One region of the Mycobacterium conspicuum genome, then DNA from elsewhere that is predicted to be linked to it. Evidence: riboswitches for the same ligand, from Rfam matches in the RefSeq annotation. Region 1 holds a riboswitch; the other holds the start of a gene.
The links. Region 1 has a riboswitch for cobalamin ahead of G6N66_RS27780 (PPE family protein). Riboswitches for the same ligand answer to the same signal wherever they lie in the genome.

Region 1 (11,795 bases):
GTCAGCAGGGGAGTGCCGGGCGGATGCGTCGCGCCGACGCTGGCGGAAAGATCCTCGGTGCCGGCGACGTGGCGCAACACCACCCGGGCGCCGGTGCGGTTCGCGGTCTGCAGCAGCGGGATCGCGTACGGGTCGACCTCCCACCCGACGTCGACGGCGCCGACGCATTCGCCATCGACGATCAGGTCCGCGTGTTCAAGGCCTTGGGCGGGCATCGCCGAGGGCCCTTGCTGCGGAACCCATTTCAGGCGCGCGCCGGTGGCGGGCAACTCATCGGGGTCGGGCTCGGGTGCCTCCTCGCCGTGCAGCAGCGCGTCGGCAACCTCGTAGACACGGTCGTCGTCCCAGCCGGGCGCATCGCCGCGGGCGAGTAGGACCGCGCGGTGGTCACCGCGCAGCGCGGCGCCGTCGATGACGACCACCTGCACGCGATCCAGGCGGCGCAGTGCTCCGGGATCGAGCACCAGCAGCCCGGCGTCGGCGAGCCCGCGGCCCAGCACCGCGGCGAACGCCTGACGGCCCATGTGCGCCGCCCTGGGCACGCCGGCCTCGATCGCGCCGGCCGCGTCTTCGGTGCCACCGCCGGCCACCAACGCACTCGCCGCGGCGATCAACGAGCCATTGGCCGCCGAATCGACGTAACTCTCGACGGGGCCCTTCATCGACCCCTTCTCGGTGTCGAGCGCGGAATCGATGGAGCCGCCGACCACGACGTGCGAAGCCTCACCCGCCGCGGCGGCTGCCCAGCTGTGCCGCGCCGCCTGCGAATTCGCCCCGGCCGATGAGATGACGGGGACCACCGGCGCTTGCGGCCGGTCGGGTGAGGCCAGCGCGGGCTCCCGGTCTCGCCACACCCGCCGGTGCGCCGTCGCCTCGGAGAGTTGCAGGCTGCGTTGGGTGAAATCCAGCAGTGGTGTGCCGACCGCCTGCGTCAGCCCGTTGGCCGCCGCGGTCGTCGCGGCGAGCGCAATGTCGGTGCCCACCCGACCCAGTCGCGACTCCAGCAGCGACACCATCCGCGGTTGGTGATTGATGAGCGCGGCCGCGGCCCGGGTGGTTTTCGGTGCGGCGGGCAGCCGGGTGACCCAACCGGTGACGGCGGCCGTGATCGCGACGGCATCCATCGCGGCGGCGGTGAGCGGCACCAGAATCGCCAACGGGTTCCCGGGATCGGCAAACGGCGCGGTCTTCGGGCCGCCCGTCGCTCCCGACAGTGTCAGGTCGTCGGCCACCGCGCCGACGACGTCGCGTACCTCGTCCAGGACGACGTCCGGGTCCGCCCCTTCGTCAATCTCGAACACCAGCCGCCCGAGCGAGCGTTCCACGTGGGCCTCGGCCACGCCCGCGATCCGGCGGACCGGCTCCTCGACGACGGCCGCATGTTCGTCCCAGCGCGGGAACGGCAGCAGCGGATCCAGGTCCAGATGCACCCGTCGGCCGCTCTGCCACCGCACCGGCGGCTCGACGTGATTGGAGCCCGAATTGCCGAGCACTCGGCCCGTCGATTGCGCCACGGACTGCACCACCGGACCGGCCAGCATCTGCATTGTGCCGGCGGCTCCGGCCGCGGCGTTCACCACGCCACCGGCCAAACCGCCGACGAAGCCGGGCACGCCCGGGATCCTCATTCCGTCACCTTCCAAGTACGAATACGCGCCTAATCCTGATGGCGTCTTAGCTACATGTCTACCGACATGGCCGGGGATGCGCAGGACACGAGATCTCGGATGTTGACGTGGGCACCAACACGGCGACCTCACCAGTCTTACCGGGAGGGCGGCAAACCAAACGCGGGAAACAGCGCCGGATCGAGAAAGACGGTGAGGGCGGCGATGGCCATGGTGCCGTCGGCGCGGCCGACGGTCAGGACGTGTATCGAATGCGCGGCCATGACGCCATCGGCGGTGCGCCGATATTCGGCGACGGCGGGTTGCCCGTTCGCGGCCGTCGGGACCAGCGCGACATCGCCCGCAGTGGTGAACGCGCGCGCGACGAGGAAGCGCACAACGGTGTCGCGCCCGGTGAACCAGATTGGCACAGGCGGCATTTCGAGCTTGACTTCGGCTTGCAGCAGCGCGGTGAGGGCGGCCATGTCGGAGTTCTCGAACGCCGCGCAGTAGCGGTCGAGCAGGTCGCGTCGTTCGAAGTCGTCTGGCTCGGCCAAGTCTTCCTCGGCGGGGGAGATTTCGGCGAGATGGGCGCGGGCCCGCTGCAGCGAGCTGTTGACCGCGGCGGGTGTGGTCTGCAAAAGCTCGGCAACCTCGGCGGCGCTGAATTGCACCACATCGCGCAAGATCAACACGGCCCGCTGGCGCACCGGCAGTTCCTGTAGGGCCGTCATCACAGCGAGCCGCACACTGTGCCGCACCGTCACGGCGTCTTCCGGGGTTTGAAACATCAACGCGTCCGGGATGGGTTCAAGCCAGTCGTGCGCGCCACCGGTTCCGCCGAGGCTGGCGTCCGGGTCGACCGAAGCATCACCCACTCCGGCCGGCAGCACCCGGCGGGCGCGGCTTTCCAGCGCCCGCAGGCATGCGGTGGTGGCGATGCGGTACAGCCACGTCCGCAACGCCGCGCGCTCTTCGAACGCCCCGTACCCACGCCAGGCGCGCAGGTAGGTCTCCTGGACCAGGTCCTCGGCGTCATGCACCGAACCGAGCATGCGGTAGCAGTGCGCGATCAGCTCGGCGCGAAAAGGCGCCGCCTGCTCCATGAACTTCTCCTGAGCCGGCACGGTCAGGCTCCTTCCGACATTCATATAGATACGCCCGGAGCCCCGGACTCATCGGTTGACCTGGGCAGCGATGAATCGCGGTGTCCCGCCGTATCTGGATTGGTGCACACCTAATCCCGCCCGAAAGTGAGAACGACCATGACAACCTCCCCGCAACCCGGATCGACAGCGATCGTGACCGGGGCCGGCCGCGGCTTCGGCCGCGCCATCGCCAGGGCGCTTTCGGCGGCCGGCGCCCACGTCATCGGTGTCGCGCGCGGCGCCGCCGCGCTCGACGAGCTGCGGCGTGAGTTGGGTGACACCTGCACCGCAGTTGCCGCCGACGCCGCCGATCCGGCGACCGCCGGCCGGTTGCTCGACGAGTATTCGCCGCGCACGCTGGTGCTGTGCGCCGGCGCCGCCCCACCGCTGGCGCCGGTGCAGGATCAGACCTGGGAGAGCTTCAGCCAGAACTGGAACATGGATGTCGCGCAGGCTTTTCACTGGATCCGCCACGCGCTGCGGCGCCCGCTGGCGCCGGGCAGCACGGTGATCGCGATGTCCAGCGGCGCGGCCGTCAAGGGGTCGCCCCTGTCCGGTGGCTACGCCGGGGCCAAGGCCACGGTCAGGTTCATCGCCGGTTATGCCGCCGCCGAGTCGCAACGGGCCGGGCTGGGCATCGACTTCGTCTCGGTTCTCCCGCAGCTGACCCCGGCCACCGACTTGGGCGCCAAGGCGGTCGCGGCCTACGCCGAGCGGCAGGGCGTCGACGTCGAGACGTTCCTGGCCTCGTCGGGGCCCGCGTTGAGTGCCGAACAAGTCGGGAAGGCGGTGCTGCAGATCGCCGACGGCGACCGGGACGGCCACCTCGCCTATCTGTTGACGGCCGCGGGCTTGGTCGGCCTGGACTGAAACACCAAGGAGAACAACGTAAATGGACACACCACCGATCGTTTCGGCGCAGGAGTGGGAGGCCGCGCGCCAGCAGCTGCTCGTCAAGGAGAAGGAGGTGATGCGCGCACACGACGCGCTGGCGGCCGCGCGCCGGCGGATGCCATGGGTGGCCGTGGAAAAGGACTACGAGTTCGAGGGCCCCGACGGCCCGCTGAGCCTGCTCGATTTGTTCGATGGCCGGCGCCAGCTGGTGATCTACCGCGCCTTCTTCGAGCCGGGCGTGCACGGCTGGCCGGACCACGCGTGCCCGGGCTGCTCGATGATCGCCGACCACATCGGTCATCTGGCTCACTTGAATGCCCGCGACACCACGCTGGTGTTTGCTTCACGTGCGCCGCAGGCCGACATCGCGCGACTCAAGGCACGCATGGGCTGGCAGCTGCCGTGGTACACGCTCACCGACGGTTTCGATGCGGATTTCGGCGTGGACGAATGGCACGGCACCAACGCCTTTATCCACGACGGGCCACGCGTGTTCCGCACCTATTTCGTCAACAACCGCGGCGACGAGGTGCTGGGCAACACGTGGAGCCTGCTGGACCTGACGGCGCTTGGGCGCCAAGAGGATTGGGAGGACTCGCCGCAGGGTTACCCGCAAACCAAGCCGTACGAGTGGTGGGCCTGGCACGACGCGTACCCCGACCATGTGCCGTCGCGATGGTTTGGTGAGCCCGACCCGGACGACCCCAACGATCCCCGTCCGGCGCGCAGCAAATAAGGGGTCGTATCTGCTGTCCATTTTCCGATATTCCGGTAGGTCGGCTGCTACGGTTCGCTGCCATGCCGGTACTGGGTGAGCGCGCGATCGTTCTCGGGGCCAGCATGGGCGGGCTTCTTGCGGCCCGGGTGCTGGCCGACTTCTTCGGCACCGTCACGGTGATCGAACGGGACGACCTGCCCGACGATCCGGTCACCAGGAAGGGGGTGCCGCAGGGCCGGCACCCGCACGCTCTGCTGGCGCGCGGCGCACTCATCCTCGAGGAGCTGTTTTCCGGTTTGATCGACGAGCTCGTCGCCGCCGGTGCGCCGGCGTCCGATGACGGAGATCTGGCCAAGGTGTACATGTGCTACAGCGGCCATGAGGTAATTCAGTCCGCGAAGCTGACCTGCGATCCCGTCGAGCTGGCGGTGTATGCGCCCAGCCGAGCCCTGCTGGAACGCCTTGTCCGGGGCCGCGTGCAGGCGATCTCCAACGTGACGATTCAGCAGGGCCGGGACGCCGCCGAATTCATTTCGAACGCGGACCGCAGTCGGGTCACCGGAGTTCGGGTAACGAGCCGCGGGGGAGACGGTCTAGAGGAGTTGGCGGCCGACCTGGTTGTCGACGCGATGGGCCGCGGTGCCCACACGCCCGCCTTTCTGGAGAGCCTCGGCTATGGCCGGCCGGTCGAGGATCGCGTCACCATGCACACGGTCTATGTCAGCCAACGGCTGCGGATCCCACCCGGCGCCATGACGGAGGTGCTGGCCCTCGTCAGCCCGGCACCCGGTCGCCCGACCGGAATGTTCTTGGTGCGCAACGAAAACGAGACGTGTTTGTTCACGGTCTTCGGAATGGTCGGTCACGAGCCTCCGCGCGAGCTCGCCGGCATGCTGTCCTTCGCGGCCGAGTACGTGCCGGATCGCTTGCTGGAGGTGGTGCGCGCCGGTGAACCGCTTGGACCGGTGGTGCAGCACCGCATGCCGTGCAGCCAATGGCGCCGCTACGACAAGATGCGACGGTTGCCAGAGGGCCTGCTGGCTCTCGGCGACGCGGTCTGTAGCTTCAACCCCATCTACGGGCAGGGCATGTCGGTGGCGGCGCTGGACGCGGTGGTGCTGCTTGACTGCCTGCGGCGCGGTCTGACCGACCTGCCGCGACGGTACTTTCGTGCCGCCGCCAAGACGATCGGGGTGGCCTGGCAAACCGGGGCCACTTCCGATCTGGCGTTCCCGCAAGTGGAGGGGCGACGAACGGCATCGATGCGCCTGACGAACCGACTCGTGGATCGTGTCCTGACCGCCTGCGAGACCGATGCCGTCGTCACCACGCAGTTCTTCAGGGTCACCGGGCTGCTGGATCCTCCGGCGCGTCTACTCAACCCCGCACTGCTTGGCCGCGTCGCCAGGATCAATCTGCAACGCAGGCAACGCAATTCGCTGTCTCGACCGACCGCATCCAGGGTGAGTTAGCGATTGTCGCCCGGCGGTGCTTCGGTGTCCCAGGTGCCCGGGATCATCGGCATCGTTGGGCCGCTGCCGAAGTCGTCGGGAAGCGTGGTTAACCCCGCCGCCCGTCCGGCACCGGACTTGGTGGCGGTTCCGGCGAACCCCTGGGGCCCGGCGCCGGTCGCCGAGGCCGCTACCGCGCCAACCAGTTCGCCGGTATCCACGTCTTCCAAATCCATGTATTCGTAACCGCGCCCGAGCATCTGCGCCTTCACCCGTCGGCGCCGCTGCGTCTTGTCCTTTTCAATGGGTGCCGCCGCGGTCGCCGCGGCCGCGGCGCTGTCGGCCTCGGGCGCCTTTCGTCGGGCCCTGCCGGCCGCCGCCGCGCCGGTCGCCGCGGTCAGGCCGCCCACCAGGTAGGCGAAGTTCTCCATACCAGCAGGCATGGTCGCACCCATCGTCATGCTCAGGCCCGGGCCGCCAAGCGTCGGTGGCGTGAGCGACGGCGGTGGCGCCGTCGGTGTAGCGGCCGGGACGGTGGCCTCCACGGGGGCCGGCGTCGAAGACGACGTGGGGGTCGGGGCGCTCGGAGGCAGCGCCAGGACGGGCGGCGCAATGGGCGGCGCGACCGGGGGTGCCGGGGGAAGGGCGGACAGACCCGCCAAGCCGGCGAGGCCGATCGGCGCGAGCGCGCCGGTGGCCACCGTCACCAGCGGGGCGGTTATCAGGGGCACGAAAACCGTGAAGAACACCGCGGTCTGCTCGAGCAGCGTCTTCAGCAGCGCGATGGTGTCGGTGATGATCGTGCCGACGGCCTCGACGGTGGTGAACAGGATGGTGAAACCGATTGTCGCCGGATTGCCCGAAGCGAACGCCGCGGTCAGATCCAGCCCGATGTAGAAGAAGGTCTGCGACAGGTACGCGACATAGGAACCGATGTCCATCGGGTAGCCGAGGGCGAACGCGATGTTGTACGGGCTGAGGAAGATCAGCGGATTGCCGAGGATGGGCAGGTACGGATCGAAGCCGGAAAACATCGCCGCGAAGAAGGGGTTGTCGTACAACGCGTTGCTCAACGGTTGTAAAACGTTGTTCCAGTAGTCGATGAAACCGATCTTCGTCAGCCAGGCCATGACCTGGTTCTCCGTGTCGGGGGGCAGCGGGAAGAGCTTGTAGAACTCGTCTATCAGCGAGTGCACGATCGGCGGGACCTTTGGAGTCGGGTAGGACGAGGCCACCGCCGCGGTGGAGACCGCGTGGTAGGTGCCCATCACGGTCGCGGCCTGAACCCACATCCGCACGTAGTCGGCCTCGTTGAGCGCGATGGGAATGGTGTTGAGGCCAAAGAAATTCGTCGCCAACAACACCGCGTGGGTGGCGTGGTTGGCGGCCAATTCGACCAGGGTCGGCATCGCGGCAAGCGCGGCGGTGTAGGCGGTGGCCGCGGTTTCGTGTCGGACAGCCGCTGTCGCGCTGTCGGCGGCGGCCTGGGCGAGCCAGGCCAGGTAAGCGGCGTGGCCGGCGACATACGCCGCCGCGCTCGGGCCCTCCCACGCCCCGGCCTGCACGCCCGCGAGCAGCGCGATCAGCTCGTCGGCCGTCTCGGTGTACGCAGTGCTCAAGGCGGTCCAGGACGCGGACGCGGCCAGCAACGAACCTGGCCCGGGCCCGCTACTGAGCAGCGCCGAATGCACCTCGGGTGGTGAGGCCATCCAAATTGGGGCGGTCATCGCTGACGACCGAATTCGAGAGGGGCGGATTGCAGCGCCATGGCGGGTCAGCTCTCTCCGGGGAGATCCGCCCCGGGCTAGCAGGATGCGATGACGCGAGTCTCCTGGCTCTCGGATCTCCGCTCGCCTCGCCTTCCGGCCGTCAAGCTCAGTGGGCCGTGGCTGTTGAGGGTCGCTCCCCGATGACAGTGGCGGGACCGCGCCGGATTCACACCGGCTTCCTGCATCATCATCGCCTTACGCGCGATATTGTCGCACCCCGACAGTGTCGCGGGGTCCCATTTGGAGAAAACCGACGGTCGGGCGGTTTAACGCGCGATCGCGGGCGGGTAGGGCAGGTCGGTGCTGGAGTGCGGGTCGACGCGTACCGGGTGACCTAGGTAGGGAAACGCGCGTTGCGGGCAGGCGGGTCGGTCGCAGATCTTGCACCCCGCGCCGATCGGCACGATTGCCTCGGAGTCGGTCAGATCGATACCCACGGAATAGATCAGTTTCTCAGCGTGGTCCACGTCGCACCCCAGCCCGATGGCAAAGCTCTTGTCCGGACCGAGGTAGCGGCTGGGCTCGGTCGTGGTGGTCCGTGCGATCCAGAAATATGTACGTTCGTCGGGCATTTGAGCTACCTGGGTCAGGAATTGACCGGGGCGGGAGAACGCGTGATGAACGACCCACAGCGGGCAGTTGCCGCCGACCCGAGAGAAGTGGAATGCCGTGGCGGACTGCCGCTTAGAGATGTTTCCCGCGCTGTCGGTCCGGACGAAGATGAACGGTACCCCGCGCGCGGCGGGGCGCTGCAGGGTCGACAGTCGATGGCAGATGGTTTCGAAACCGACCCCAAACCGGCGCGCCAACTGGTCGATGTCATAGCGGACGCTTTCGGCGGCGTCGAGGAACCTCTGGTAGGGCAGCAGCAGGGCGCCGGCGAAGTAGTTGGCTAGGCCGATGCGGGCCACGCCGCGCGCGTCGTCGCTCAACTGGTCGTTGCCGGCGATGATTGCATCGATTGATTCGGCCTGGGTGAGCAACGCGATCTGGGTTGCGATCTGAAAGGCACGTTGGCCTGGGTGAAGCCAGCGAGCCAGGTACAACGTGCTCGAATCAGGCTGAAACAGGCGCTTGGAGTTGGGTTTTAGCGTCTGCCCGTCGTCGATGACCACCGTCACGCCGAGTTCGCTGTCAAGGAGCCGCGCCAGCTGGCCATCGAGGCCGCCGACCCGCAGTCGGTTGCGGTTGAACAGTTCCTCGGCCGCGATGTCGAGTTCCCCGATGTAGTTCTTGCGGTCGTAGAAGAAATCCCGGACCTCTTCGAAAGGCATGGGTTGCTGAGGCAACGCCGATGTCTCGACATTTGCACGGGTGTGCAGCGCCTCGAGATCCGCTGTGGCGTCGTGTAATCGGCGGTGTAGGTTGACCAACGTCTGACCGACGTCTGGCATCCGGGCGACGAGCTCTGCTATCTGTGCGGCAGTCGCGTTTCCCTCGGCAAGAACCTCCCGCAGGTCAGACACCAGACGGGCATCGGAATCCGGGGCGAAGTATTGCGTCGGTAGGTCGAAACGTTCGGTGAGGGTGAGCAGCACCGAGACCGTGATCGGGCGCTGGTCGTTCTCGAGCTGGTTGACGTAGCTCGTCGACAGGCCTAGGGCGCGCGCCAGCGCCACCTGGGTCAGGCCGTGCTCCTCGCGCAGCCGCCGCAGCCGAGCTCCGACGAACGTCCTCGCCACGTGTGTCAGAGTACGCCCTCGCCCTTACGCAAAATTCGCAAAATCGTATCGCCAAGGACACAAAATTACGCTTTTACAGTGCATTTACGCCATGGCAGCAGCTGCGTACCGTGCGGTTTATGCGGATCCATGAAGTTCGAACCCGACGCAGCGCTGAGGATTTCCCCCGCACTGATCACCTGGCTTGGAAGATCGCCGAGGTAGCGGCAGACCTGGTCGCCGTGCCCGCCGAGACCGAGGCGATGGTCATCAACCGCATCATCGACAACGCGTCGGTGTCGGCGGCTTCGGTCATCCGTCGCCCGGTATCCGCCGCCCGCGCACAGGCGCTGGCGCACCCAGCCCCATCGGTAGAGGCAAAGGCTAAGGGCGCGAAGGTTTTCGGTGTCGGTGGCGACTACTCGCCGGAATGGGCGGCCTGGGCCAACGGCGTCGCCGTGCGCGAATTGGATTACCACGACACGTTTCTCGCCGCCGAGTACTCCCATCCCGGGGACAACGTCCCAGCGCTGGTCGCCGTCGCCCAGCACCTCGGCATCGGTGGCACCGACCTGATCCGTGGCATCGCCACCGGTTACGAGATCCAGGTCGACCTGGCCAAGGGGATTTGCCTGCACGAGCACAAGATCGACCACGTCGCGCATCTGGGCCCGTCGGTCGCCGCCGGCCTTGGCACCATGCTCCGCCTGGACAAGGAGACCATCTATCAGGCCGTCGGCCAGTCGCTGCACCTCACGACGGCCACCCGGCAATCGCGCAAAGGCCTGATCTCGAGCTGGAAGGCGTACGCGCCCGCCTGGGCCGGCAAGGTCGCCATCGAGGCCGTGGACCGCGCGATGCGCGGGGAGGGTGCGCCCGCCCCCATCTGGGAAGGCGAGGACGGGGTGATTGCCTGGCTGCTCTCGGGCCCCGAGCACACCTATCAGGTTCCGCTTCCCGAGCCGGGGGAGCCGAAGCGCGCCATCCTGGACACCTACACCAAGGAGCACTCGGCCGAATACCAGAGCCAGGCGTTGATCGACCTGGCCCGCCGGATGCGCGAGCGCATCGGCGACCTGGACCAGATCGCCACCATCGTCCTGCACACCAGTCACCACACCCACTACGTGATCGGCACCGGGGCGGGCGACCCGCAGAAGATGGACCCGGACGCCTCCCGCGAAACGCTCGACCACTCGGTGATGTACATCTTCGCCGTCGCGTTGCAGGACGGCGCCTGGCACCACGAGCGCTCCTACGCACCGGAGCGGGCCCACCGGCCGGACACCATCGAGCTGTGGCACAAGATTTCCACCCGCGAAGACCCTGAATGGACCCGGCGCTACCACGCAAGCGACCCGGCGGAGAAGGCGTTCGGCGCCCGCGCGGAGGTGACCCTGAGGAGCGGCGAGGTGATCATCGACGAGATCGCCCTCGCCGACGCTCACCCGTTGGGCGCCAGGCCATTTGAGCGAAAGCAGTACATCGGCAAGTTCAACGAGTTGGCCAACGGTGTGGTCACCGACACCGAGCAACACCGGTTCATCTCGGTGGTGGAAAGCCTTGCCGAACAGCGGGCCGGCGCGCTGGGTGCGCTCAACATCGTCGTCGACCCCTCAGTGCTCGACATGGCGCCGACGATTCCGCCAGGGATCTTCTGATGAGCGGCTTGCTCGCCAGCGACGTCCCCGCTGCCGGGAAGCGGGCCAAGTTCCGCAGCGGCCTGGAAAGCGGCCGGCTGCTTCGGTTTCCGGGGGCCTTTTCGCCGCTGGTCGCCAAGTTGGTCGGCGAGATCGGATTCGACGGCGTGTATGTGTCGGGCGCGGTGCTGTCGGCCGACCTCGGCCTGCCCGACATCGGACTGACGACCCTGACCGAAGTCAGCTCGCGGGGAGCGCAGATCGCGGCGGTGACCGACCTGGCCACTTTGATCGACGCCGACACCGGGTTCGGCGAACCGATGAGCGCCGCGCGCACCGTGACGCTGTTGGAGGACGCCGGACTGGCGGGCTGCCATCTCGAGGACCAGGTCAACCCCAAGCGATGCGGGCATCTGGACGGCAAAGCGGTCGTGCCCACCGGAGAGATGGTCAAACGGTTGCGTGCCGCCGTATCCGCGCGGCGTGACCCGAATTTCATCATCTGCGCGCGCACCGACGCCGCAGGCGTCGAGGGAATTCCCGCCGCGATCGACCGGGCCAAGGCCTACGCCGACGCCGGCGCCGACCTGATCTTCACCGAAGCCCTGTATACCCCAACGGAGTTCGAACAGTTCCGCGAAGCGGTGGCGACCCCCTTGTTGGCCAACATGACCGAGTTCGGAAAGTCGCAGCTGCTGACGGCGGCACAGTTGTCCGAGATCGGCTACAACGTCGTGATCTATCCCGTCACGACGCTGCGCCTGGCGATGCACGCCGTAGAGGTCGGACTCCGTGAAATCGCCAGTACCGGTACGCAATCCGGCCTCCTCGACCGCATGCAACATCGCGGCCGCCTCTACGAGCTGCTGCGTTACGCCGACTACAACCAATTCGATTCCGACATTTA
Region 2 (11,795 bases), 1.5 Mb from region 1:
CCGATCATCGACCTGATCATGGGGAAGGTCAAGCTCTGACATTTCCGCGTACCGTCGGGACACATGGCACGCGTAGTCATCATCGGCGGGCACGGCAAGGTCGCCTTGCAGGTTGCGCGCATCCTGAGCGAGCGCGGCGACGCGGTCAGTTCGGTCTTCCGTAACCGCGACCACTCCGACGAGGTCGCCGCGACCGGGGCGAGCCCCCTCGTCGCCGACATCGAGCGCCTCGACACCGACGCGCTGGCCGAGCTGCTGGCCGGGCATGACGCGGTGGTGTTCTCCGCGGGGGCGGGCGGCGGCAACCCGGCGCGGACCTATGCCGTCGACCGCGACGCGGCGATCCGCGTCGTCGATGCCGCCGCCCAGGCGGGCGTGCGGCGGTTCGTGATGGTGTCCTACTTCGGGGCGGGCCCGGATCACGGTGTGCCGCAGGATGATTCGTTCTTTCCCTATGCGGAAGCCAAGGCGGCCGCCGATGCGCACCTGCGCACCAGCGACCTGAAGTGGACCATCCTCGGGCCCGGGCGGCTCACGCTCGATGACCCGACGGGCCGCATCATGCTGGGTGAAGGGAAGGGAAACGTGTCGCGTGCCGATGTCGCGCTTGTCGTGGCCGCGGCGCTCGCGGACGACTCGACCAGCGGCCGCACCATCGACTTCAACAACGGCGACATCCCTATCGCCGAAGCGCTGGCAGGCTGACGTAAACTCCACCTCGCTACTGGTCTGCTGACGCCGCTCACGCGGCGCCGGCATCGAGCGAAGCGTGTTAGGAGGCTTCGCAAGAGGGAACCCGGTGCAAGTCCGGGACTGTCCCGCAGCGGTAAGCAGGAACGACCGCCGTCAAAAGCACTGGTCACCAGACTGGGAAGCGACGGCCATTAGGAGCACCACTGGAGTGCGCGCCTGCGAGTCCGAAGACCTGCCAGCAGTACCGGGCGCGCCGCGCCCGGTGGCTCATCGCCTCGTGGAATGGGCGTTCGGCCGAAGCCGTTGCGGTATTTGTGCACCGCTTATCGGGTCGGCTGCGTGTCCGCGGGCGGTGACCATACCGTCAATAGAAGGACCAGCTCGTGACCGCTAAACCATTCACCGCAACCATTATTGGTTCCCCGCGCATCGGCCCAAAACGCGAACTCAAGCGCGCCACCGAGGGCTACTGGGCCGGCCGGACCAGCCGATCGGACCTGGAATCCGTGGCCGCGACTCTGCGCCACGACACCTGGGCTGCCCTGGCGGACGCCGGCCTGGACTCCGTGCCGGTGAACACCTTCTCCTACTACGACCAAATGTTGGACACCGCCGTGATGCTCGGCGCGCTGCCCGCTCGGGTGGCCGCGATTCCTGACGAATTGGACCGCTACTTCGCCGCGGCGCGCGGCAACAAGGATGTCGCGCCCTTGGAGATGACGAAGTGGTTCGACACCAACTATCACTACATCGTTCCCGAGATCGAGCCCGCGACGAGGTTCGCACTGAACCCGGACAAGGTGCTCTCCGAGTTGAAAGAGGCTCTCGCGCAGGGCATTCCAGCGCGCCCGGTCATCATCGGCCCGATTACCTTTTTGCTGCTGAGCAAGGGCGTGAACGGCGCGGGCGCACCGGTCGAGCGATTGCAAGAGCTCGTCCCGATCTACTCCGAGCTGTTGTCCCTGCTGGCCGACAACGGCGCGCAGTGGGTGCAGATCGACGAGCCCGCGCTGGTGACCGACATCTCCCCCGACGCCCCCGCACTGGCCGAGGCGGTCTACAACGCACTGGGCAAGCTCGCCAACCGGCCCGCCATCCACGTCGCCACCTACTTCGGTGACCCCGGCGACTCCCTGGCGGGGCTGGCCCGCACGCCCGTCGAGGCGATCGGCGTCGACCTGGTCTATGGCCGGCACACGGCGATCGCCGCGGTGCCCGAGCTGGCCGGCAAGACCCTGGTGGCCGGCGTGGTCGACGGGCGCAACATCTGGCGCACCGACCTGCAGGCGGCGCTGGGCAAGCTGGCGAGCCTGCTGGGTTCGGTGGCCCACGTCGCGGTCTCGACGTCGTGTTCGACGCTGCACGTGCCCTACTCGCTGGAGCCCGAGACCGACCTGGACGAGGCGCTGCGCAGCTGGCTGGCTTTCGGCGCGGAAAAGGTGCATGAGGTCGCGGTCCTCGCGCGCGCGCTGCGCGAGGGTCGTGAGGCGGTCTCCGACGAAATCGAGGCGTCCAACGCCGCCGTCGCCTCCCGGACCAAGGACCCGCGGCTGCACAACGACGAGGTCCGGGCCCGCATCGCCTCGATCGTCGCCTCCGGCACGCACCGCGGCGACGCGGCCGGCCGCCGCGTCAGCCAGGACGAGCGCCTGCACCTGCCCCCGCTGCCGACCACGACGATCGGGTCGTTTCCGCAGACCGCCGAGATCCGCAAGGCCCGCGCCGCGCTGGTCGCCGGTGAGATCGACGAGGCCGAGTACGACCGGCGGATGAAGCGGGAGATCGCCGACGTCATCAAGCTGCAGGAGGACCTCGGGATCGACGTGCTGGTGCACGGCGAGCCGGAACGCAACGACATGGTGCAGTACTTCGCCGAACAGCTGGACGGCTTCTTCGCCACCAAGAACGGCTGGGTGCAGTCCTACGGCAGCCGCTGTGTGCGGCCGCCGGTCCTCTACGGCGACGTCGTCCGCCGGCACCCGATGACGGTGCAGTGGGCACGATACGCGCAGTCGCTGACCGACAAGCCGGTCAAGGGCATGTTGACCGGACCGGTCACGATCCTGGCGTGGTCGTTCGTGCGCGACGACCAGCCATTGGCCGACACCGCCAACCAGGTGGCCCTGGCCATCCGCGACGAGACCGTCGACCTGCAGGCGGCCGGCATCGCGGTGATCCAGGTCGACGAGCCCGCGTTGCGTGAGCTGCTGCCGCTGCGCCGCGCCGACCAGCAGGAGTATCTGCATTGGGCCGTAGGGTCTTTCCGCCTGGCCACATCCGGTGTCGAGGACTCGACCCAAATCCACACCCACCTGTGCTACTCGGAATTCGGCGACGTGATCGGGGCCATCGCCGACCTGGATGCCGACGTCACGTCCATCGAGGCGGCCCGCTCGCACATGGAGGTGCTGGACGACCTGAACGCGATCGGCTTCTCCAACAGCGTGGGCCCGGGCGTCTACGACATCCACTCGCCGCGGGTGCCCAGCGCGGAGGAGATGGCCGCGTCGCTGCGCGCTGCCTTGAAAGCTGTTCCGGCGCAACGGCTGTGGGTCAACCCCGACTGCGGCCTGAAGACCCGCAACACCGACGAGGTGACCGCATCGCTGCGGAACATGGTCGCGGCCGCGCAGGAAGTTCGGGCGGGGGCCTAGCGACCCTCGCTTCGGTCGCGAGCTGGGGCTACTCGGGGGCGGCCGGCTCTTCTGCGGCCTCCGACAGTACCTGGACCGGCACATCGTCGGCCCAGGGCTGTCGGGTCACCATGTCGGCGACTTTGACTGTGCCGCGCTCGAATTCGCCGGTCGCGGCGTCCACCAGGCGGTAGGCCTGCGTCTGCTTGTGGATCGGCTGCGCGTCGAGTAGCACCACACGCACCTCGCCGGGCAAGAAGCCGCAACGCTGCTGCATCGCGGTGATTAGCTGCTCGTTGTGCATGTGACCGTCGCCGAAGTTCCACCCGATGGCGGTGCTGCAGATCCGTTCGCCGTCGGTGAGGACGTAGTCGTCCTCGTTCTGGCCCGCCATCGCCCGGTGCGCCAGCGTGAACAGCGCCCTGCCGTGAGTGTTCATGGCGCGGAACGCATATCCGAGGTACATCCCGAGCTGTGCCTGCTCCTTGCCGAAGTACCGCTCCAGCTGGGCCGCCGGCATGCTGGCTATCGAGACGATGTTGTGGGTGATCTTCTTATCCGCCGACGGCTTGATGCACCACAGCGTGGTGTCCCAGTTGCCGGCGTAGTAGCGCATGCCGGGCAGAAACGAGATCTTTCGCGGAAACAGGTTGCCGGCGATCACTATTCCCGCGACGAACGCGATGAAAACCCCCACCAGCACAGGGCTTTTCAAGTCGGTCAGGCCGAGCTTGGCATGGCCGACGAACAGCGCCAGCACCCCGCCGATCATGAACACGTTCCACTCCAGCGGAACGCCCATCGGGATCGCCGTGAGGATCCCGAGGTGGAAGATCACCATGATCGCCGCCGGCACCGCCGTCCACCAGCCGCCGTGCGCGACGAACAGTGCGACGGGCACGCACATCTCCACGAAAGTGCTGATGTGAGCAAAGATTCGCGACAACCGGCCGGGCCGCAGGTCGTCCGGGAACTTCTCGAAGAACATCCGCTTGATGAACCGCGGCCGGAACAGCGGGTTGTTGGACATCATCGTCGACATCACGAACGGGAAGTGCTTGTTGAGCTTTGAGGTCGCCGCGCCCATCCAAATCACCAGGAACACCAGCTTGGCAGCGACGATCATATCGACACCGCCGAACAGGAACGTCACCGCCAGCGTCGCGTAGACCTCGCCGCGAGCGGCCAAAAAGATCACCTTATCGCGCAACCCCAGGATCGCGAGGATCACCAGGATCACCCAGATCCGCCACATCGGCAGCAGCCCGACGTGGGTGCCCAGCGCCGGCACCGGGCCGGTGCCGTTGGCGAACAGCGTCCCGAATGTCATCAGCAACAGCCCCGCGTACAGCGCGACGTCCAGCAGAGTGCGCGCGGTGCCCTTGGTGAAGGGGACCCGCGTCGGCCACGGTGGCAGCCGGATGGTGTCGGGACGCAGCCAGTACAGCGCGGAGCCCATCGGCGGGACGAACCGGTTGTTCAACGGCCCGAAGCCGCAGCCCAGCCCGATCACCTCGAACAGCAGGGTGTAGAGCACCACCTTCTGGAACACGATCGGCTCGGCGTACCAGCCGAGGACGTCGGTGGCCCCGGCCAAGCCGTCGGTGGTGGCCACCGCGAACAGCCACGCGCCCAGGACGTACAGCACGACCTTGACGACGTAGAACAGGTGCATCACCACCGGCGTACCGAAGCCCACCTCGGCCCAGTGCCTGGCCATCGGGCGGATCTTTTCGCTGCGGGTGCCCTTGCTCCACTCGGCAATGTCGATTTGCGGCATCTCCGGCTTGAACAATCCCATGGACGTCAGATTAGAGCGCGCGTACCTGCGATTCGCTGAACTATCCGCGAAACTTTGCCCGCCGGCGCGTTGGGGCGTTACCGTCACATCATGCGCAAACTGCGGTTGCTCGTCGTAGCGATGATTGCTGCTGTCTGCGCCGGTGCCGCGGTTCCTCTCGCGAACGCCGACGCGCCCTCGCCCGGTGATGCGTGCACGCTGTTGCACGCCACCACCCAGGACGCCAATGGCCGCCAGATGTGGTGCAACCCGACGATGACCGGCAGTCACAGCCTGGTGTGGCAATACGGCGGGCCAAGCAACTAGGCAACGGCCCGATTCCGCCAAGCGGTTTCGTCATAACGCCGCGCTGCGCCGTGACTCGGCGCAGAATAAAATGCCGTTCGTCCCAAATGAGTTTGCCGACATGGTACGAGGGAAATCATGTTCAATTTTTTCCGGATCGGATTGTCGGCAGTGACGATTATTCTCGTTTTCACCGTTGCTGCATGCGGCCCGCCTTGTCCGCCGGCAGACAACTGTCCGGACACGTCCGAAGAGTCGAGCGCCGGACAGGGTATGGACGGCATGGCTATGCCGACCCGGCCCTGTCCCTTGGTTTACCTCACCAAGAACGATCCTGTGCCGCCGCCGCTGTATCCCGCCATCGGAAGCGCGCATTGGCATGTGCCATGGGCGCAGGATTATTTCGACCAGGGCCTGCGATTTTACTTCGCTTTCAACAACCGTGAATCCTACCGAGCATTCCGCGAAGCGGCTCGCGAGGCCGAGGACAGCGGAATTCCTTGCTCGGCATGCTACTGGGCGCAAGCACTCGTGCTCGGAGTGGACCTCAATATGGGGACGCAATCAGAAGACGACCGGGAGGCGGCGAATAGTGCGCTCCACCGCGCCATCGACGCCAATCCGAATCCGGAAGACTGGGAGATTATTCGGGCTTTGTTCGGACGGTATCAGAATTGCAATCCCACGAAAGATAAGAAGGAAGAGAGGAAATGCCAGGGGATCCGCAACGAAGCCTACTATAACGGAATGGAAACGGTGCTGAAAGAGTTCGGCAGTGATGATCCCAACGTCATCGCGCTTTTCGCCGACGCGGCCATGAACCTGACGATATGGAATTATTGGGACAAGCAGGGAAATCCGGTCGCTGACTATTTCGCGGCGATCACGGAGACGAAGAACCAACTCGTGAGAGCTTTGAAATTTGTCCAATACCCGCAAAACGAGGGGCCGATCCATTGGTATATCCATCTGATGGAGCAATCGCCCACACCAGACGCGGCCAAACGCTACGCGGACATGTTGGCCTCCCTCGCACCGAATGCAGGCCACCTGGTCCACATGCCGTCGCACATCTACTTCCGCATGGGAGACCTACGAAATGCGATTAGGGCCAACAAAGAAGCGGTCGACGTAGACGAGAGGTATTTCGCGGTTGAGCCGAATCTGTATCGTCCGGACGGCGACCGTTATAGGTACGGATATTACCCCCACAATATCCATTTCATAATCGCCGCCGCGGCGTTGAGTGGCGACGACCAAGAACACGATCTCACCCGTTATGCGGATAAGCTACTGCAGTCGCTGCCGGATAAGGCAAGCGGAATGCGTGCGGACGAATACACGGCCGCCTACTATCTCACAAAGGTGAATTTCTCCAGTACGGCGGATATCCGCAAATTCCCGCAACCGGACACTGACACAAAGCAGCCGCTCGCAAACCTTGCGTACGATTTCACGCTACTGATGGCGGAGATCTGGGATAAAAACAAGGCTAATGCTAAGCGGTTGGTTGACAAACTCGGTGCCGACGTCGCCAGCTATCGCGACAAGGCGCCCGACGACGTAAAACGCGGGAACCCGAACTGCGATCTCAACCGCAAACTCCCGAAAATCGAAGTGTGTCTGGCCGCGGTCCTCGATGATCTGGGACATGCGCAGGAGGCGGCCTTGAACAGCAACTGGGCCGCGGCGTTTGACAACGCGGATGCCGCTCGCAAAATCCAGGACGCAGTGCACAAGAAGCAATATGAGGAGCCTCCCATGTGGCCCTACCCCGTACGCCAGACGCTGGCCTCGATCCTGATCCGGTGGGCGGACGCTGACCCGACGCGTCGCAGTACACACCTGACCGATGCCAAGAATGCGCTGTTGGAAAGCCTGAACGGACCCCCGGGCACCCCTGCCGGCGAAATCCCGACAGGGACTTTCCCCGGAAACGGCTGGGCGTACTACGGGCTGCTGGAGATCGCGAACCGCGACGGCTCCGTCCCGGCCGACGTTGCTAAGGCCCAGGCAGACCTGGACGCCCATTGGTTCGGGGACCCCGGATTCCATACGCTCGATCGCATGTAGGTCGGAAGGTGTTGCAGCCGAATGCTTTCCAGGGCTGTCCGCACCCGGCCGGTCAGCCGAAGATCCCCGGCGGGATCGCCGGCGCCTTGTCCAGCACGCGCGGATCGACAACGACGTTGAGCGCGCCCAGAGCGCCGGCCCGCAGCTCCGCCAGAGAATCCACCGCAGTCAAAAACCGTTGCTGCTCAACGGGTTCCACCACATCCTCGGCGAGTTGGGCGAACTTCTGCACGTACTGCTCGCGTCGGAAGGGCCGGGCGCCGAGCGGGTGGGCGTCGGCGACCGCCAATTCGTCGGAGATCACCTCACCGTTCTTCAGCGTTACCTCCGCGCGCGCCCCGGCCGCCTTCTCGGCCGGATCTGTCGAGTGATAGCGGCGGGTCCATTCCGGGTCTTCGACGGTCGAAATCTTGTGCCACAGTTGAACGGTGTCGGGCCGGTGCGCCCGCTCTGGGGCGTACGAGCGTTCGTGGTGCCAGCTGCCGTCCTGCAGTGCGACGGCGAAGATGTAGGGCAGCGAGTGGTCCAGCGTTTCCCGAGATGCGTCCGGATCGAACTTCTGCGGGTCGCCCGAGCCGGTTCCGATCACATGGTGGGTGTGATGGCTGGTGTGTAACACGATCTTGGCTATCTGGCCGAGATCGCCGATCCGCGCGCGCAATCGGCGGGCCAGGTCGATCGGCGCCTGGCTCTGATATTCCGCCGAATACTCCTTGGTGTAGCTGTCCAGAATGGCGCGCTTGGGTTCACCGGGAGCGGGCAACGGCACCAGGTATTCCCGCTCCGGCCCGCCCAGCAGCCACGCCATCACACCGTCCTCGCCCTCCCAGATCGGTGCCGGCGATCCCTCACCGCGCATCGCGCGGTCGACCGCTTCGATCGCGATCTTGCCGGCGTGTGCGGGGGCGAACGCCTTCCAGCTGGAAATCGCACCTTTGCGGGATTGGCGGGTGCTGGTCGTCAGGTGTAACGCCTGGCCGATTGCCTGATAGATGGTCTCGGCGTCCAACCGCAGCATGGATCCGATGCCCGCGGCCACCGCCGGGCCGAGGTGCGCGACGTGGTCAATCTTGTGCTCGTGTAGGCAGATTCCGTTCACCAGGTCAATCTGAATCTCGTAGGCGGTCACCACACCCCGTATCAGGTCGGCGCCGCACACACCGAGCTGCTGGGCGACCGCAACCAGCGGCGGGATGTTGTCTCCGGGGTGGGAGTAGTCCTCGGCCAAAAAGGTGTCGTGGAAATCCAATTCGCGCACCGCGACGCCGTTGGCCCAGGCCGCCCATTCCACCGAATAGCTGCCGCCGACACCGAAAACGTTGGCGCCTTGAGCCTTTGGATGAGCAAGCGCCTGCTGACGAGCAACCGCGACGGGGCGGCGCAGCACCGCCGCGGCGCTGACGGCGGCGTTGTCGATGATCCGGTTGCGCACCATCTCGGCAACCTCCGGCTCGACGGCGACCGGGTCGACCGCAACTTCCGCGATCTTGGCGGCCAGGTGCTCGCCGCGCGGAAAATCGTCGGCGCTGCGCCAGACCCGGACCGGATGGATCAACATAATGCGCACATTAGGCAAACTCAGCCGCAGAACTCCACCTGCCGGTGTAGCTTGCTGCTGGGGCGGTACTGCGAGCGAGGAGCCACCATGGCAGAGTTCGACTACTGCGTCGTCGGAGCGGGTTTCGCTGGTTTGACCGCCGCCCTGCGACTGAAGCAAGCCGGCCACTCGGTGGTCCTGTTGGAGGCTCGTGACCGCGTCGGCGGTCGCACGTTCACGGTGACCCGCGACGACGGGGTGTGGATCGACCGCGGCGGGGCGTGGGTGGGGCCGGGCCAGGATCGGATCCACGCGTTGATGGACGAGTTCGGCGTGCCGGAATACAAGCAGCACAACGACGGCGAGGCCATCATGATCGTCGGCGGCAAAAAGCACCGCTACGGCGGCACCATTCCCTGGACGATGAGCCCCTGGGCCGTCGCCAACCTCGGCCTCGGCTTGCTCTCAATGGAAAAAATGTGCAAATCCATTCCCCGCGAATCCCCTTGGGAGGCAAAACAAGCCGAGGAGTGGGACCGCATCAGCCTCGGCGAATGGCTACAGAAGAACACGGCGTCCAAGCAGGCTCGCGAGATGCTGGACATGGCGCTGGCCGGCGTCTACACCTCGGCCGCGTCGGAGACCTCGTTGCTGTGGGTGCTGCTGCAGATGGGATCGGCCACCAGCTCGACCATCGGCGGTCCCACCTTTGTCATCTCGGGCAAGGGCGGCGCACAAGACGCCCGCCCGGTCGGCGGGATGGGCGCCATCTACCGCCAGATCGCCGCCGAACTGGGTGACGCACTGCAGTTGTCGCGGCCGGTGCGGCAGATCGCCCAGGACGCTGACGGTGTCACGGTCCGCTCCGACGATCTAACGGTGCGCGCACGGCGGGTGATCGTGGCGATCCCGTTGGCGATCGCCACCTCGATCGACTACGAGCCGATGCTGCCGCTGGATCGGGCCTTCCTGCACCAGCGGATGCCGAGCGGCGCGGTCATCAAGACGTCGATCTTCTACGACGAGCCGTTCTGGCGTGCCGACGGATTGTCCGGCCAGTCGACCTCCCCGGGATCCCCGGCCACCCTGACCATCGACGCCTGCACGGACACCGCCGTGCCCGGGATCATGTGCGTCATCACAGAGGGACCGGCGGCACGTCAACTGACGAAACTCGATGAGGCGGAACGCAAATCGTTGGTCGTCGGCGAATTGGTCGACCGGTTCGGCGGCAGGGCAAGCACACCCGTCGAGTTCCACGAGCAGAACTGGTCCACCGACCGCTATTCCGGCGGCGGGATGATCGGCCACGCCCCGACCGGCGTGCTGACCCAATTCGGCTACACCCTGCGTCCGCCGTGTGGTCGCATCCACTGGGCCGGAACGGAAAGCTCGGCCACCATGTGCGGCTGGATTGACGGTGCGGTTCGTTCCGGAGAACGTGCCGCGACCGAAGCAATCGCGGCCGAGACCACGGCCGCGGTTTCCTAAGCTCTTACACCCCGGCCCGCGGCACCACACAGGGCCGCTTCGGCAGCACCTGCGGACTGGCCCCGCCGCGGCCCATCCCGGCCATACCTGCCCCGGCCCCGCCCATGCCCATGGGCATCGGCATCGGCGTCATACGGCCGCCGGCGGCGGCTCCCGCTCCCTGCAAGTCCGCGGCGGCATGCATTGCGCCCATCCCTCGCATCGCGGAGCTGGCCATCCCGGCCGGCGTCGAACCCTGCCAAGTCGAGGGCACCGACATCGCTCCCACCAGCCGCGCCTTGCCAAGCCCGGCCGACATCGCGGACCCCAGCCGCCCGGCGCCCAGCGCCTTCACCCCGGAGAGGGCCCCGCCCGCCAATTTCGGGATGCTCGCCGGCAACCGGGCAGCGGCGGCCGCGGTTCCGGGAACCCCCGCCGTGGAGCCCCGCGCCGCCATACTCATCATCGACATCAACGGTGACATCGCCATGCTGGCGGGATACATCAGCATGGATACCTCCTGCAAGGGCAGCGCCTTCAAAGTCGACAACATGGCGGGAACCGCGGCCTCCGCGCGCTGCACCGCCGAGGACAACGACGACGTCAACCCGGCGAGCTGCGCACCCAGCCCTTCAAACGGCGCCAAGGTCGCGGCCACCGACGTCGCCCCCGAGTGATAGCCAACCATGGCAGACACGTCCTGAGCCCACATCTCCATGTAATCGAACTCGTTGGCCGCGATCGCCGTGGTGTTCTGACCCAGAAAGTTCATCGCTACCAACCTCGGCAACGACGCCCGATTGGCCGTCACCACCGCCGGATGCACCATGGCCGTCAGCGCCGTCTCGAACGCGGTCGCCGCCACCCGAGCCTGACCGGCGGCCGCCGCCGCGTGTCCCGCCGCCGCGTTCAACCAGCCCACATACGGCGTCGCGGCCGCGGCCATCGAATCCGACGCGGGCCCGGTCCACGGTCCAGCGGTCAACTCGACTATCACCGAATGAAACGACGTGGCCGACGCCTGCAAATCCTGGGCCAGGCCATCCCACGCCGACGCCGCCGTCAGCAACGGTCCGGATCCGGCACCACCAAAGATCAGCGCGGAATTGATCTCCGGCGGCAACCAGGAAAACTCCGGAATCATCGCAACTCCAAACATTGGCGACATTCACGAACCACGCGGTCGACCCGCCACGGATGTGCGTCGCAGCAGGAGCATCACCCAAATCACACCAGAGAGTTGTGTGGCGACACCGTCAATTCAGGAGCCACCCAGGAAAGAGGCAGGACACTGCCAAGCTTG

Region 2: it holds a riboswitch for cobalamin, as region 1 does, so the genes downstream of both, metE (5-methyltetrahydropteroyltriglutamate--homocysteine S-methyltransferase) here and G6N66_RS27780 (PPE family protein) in region 1, are expected to answer to the same signal.

The regions. Positions count from the first base shown of each region.
Region 1 is NZ_AP022613.1:6,024,076-6,035,870, forward strand. Features, by position in the region: gene G6N66_RS27755 (cation-translocating P-type ATPase) at 1-1,628, opposite strand, end outside; gene G6N66_RS27760 (sigma-70 family RNA polymerase sigma factor) at 1,766-2,734, opposite strand; gene G6N66_RS27765 (SDR family oxidoreductase) at 2,873-3,625, shown strand; gene G6N66_RS27770 (DUF899 domain-containing protein) at 3,648-4,385, shown strand; gene G6N66_RS27775 (FAD-dependent oxidoreductase) at 4,448-5,839, shown strand; gene G6N66_RS27780 (PPE family protein) at 5,836-7,545, opposite strand; cobalamin riboswitch at 7,621-7,814, opposite strand; gene G6N66_RS27785 (short-chain fatty acyl-CoA regulator family protein) at 7,854-9,278, opposite strand; gene prpD (2-methylcitrate dehydratase PrpD) at 9,389-10,909, shown strand; gene prpB (methylisocitrate lyase) at 10,909-11,795, shown strand, end outside.
Region 2 is NZ_AP022613.1:4,528,303-4,540,097, forward strand. Features, by position in the region: gene G6N66_RS20635 (SDR family oxidoreductase) at 1-39, shown strand, start outside; gene G6N66_RS20640 (SDR family oxidoreductase) at 64-705, shown strand; cobalamin riboswitch at 717-947, shown strand; gene metE (5-methyltetrahydropteroyltriglutamate--homocysteine S-methyltransferase) at 1,077-3,347, shown strand; gene G6N66_RS20650 (DUF3556 domain-containing protein) at 3,376-5,127, opposite strand; gene G6N66_RS20655 (hypothetical protein) at 5,218-5,433, shown strand; gene G6N66_RS20660 (hypothetical protein) at 5,551-7,485, shown strand; gene prpD (2-methylcitrate dehydratase PrpD) at 7,538-9,043, opposite strand; gene G6N66_RS20670 (flavin monoamine oxidase family protein) at 9,131-10,513, shown strand; gene G6N66_RS20675 (PPE family protein) at 10,518-11,636, opposite strand.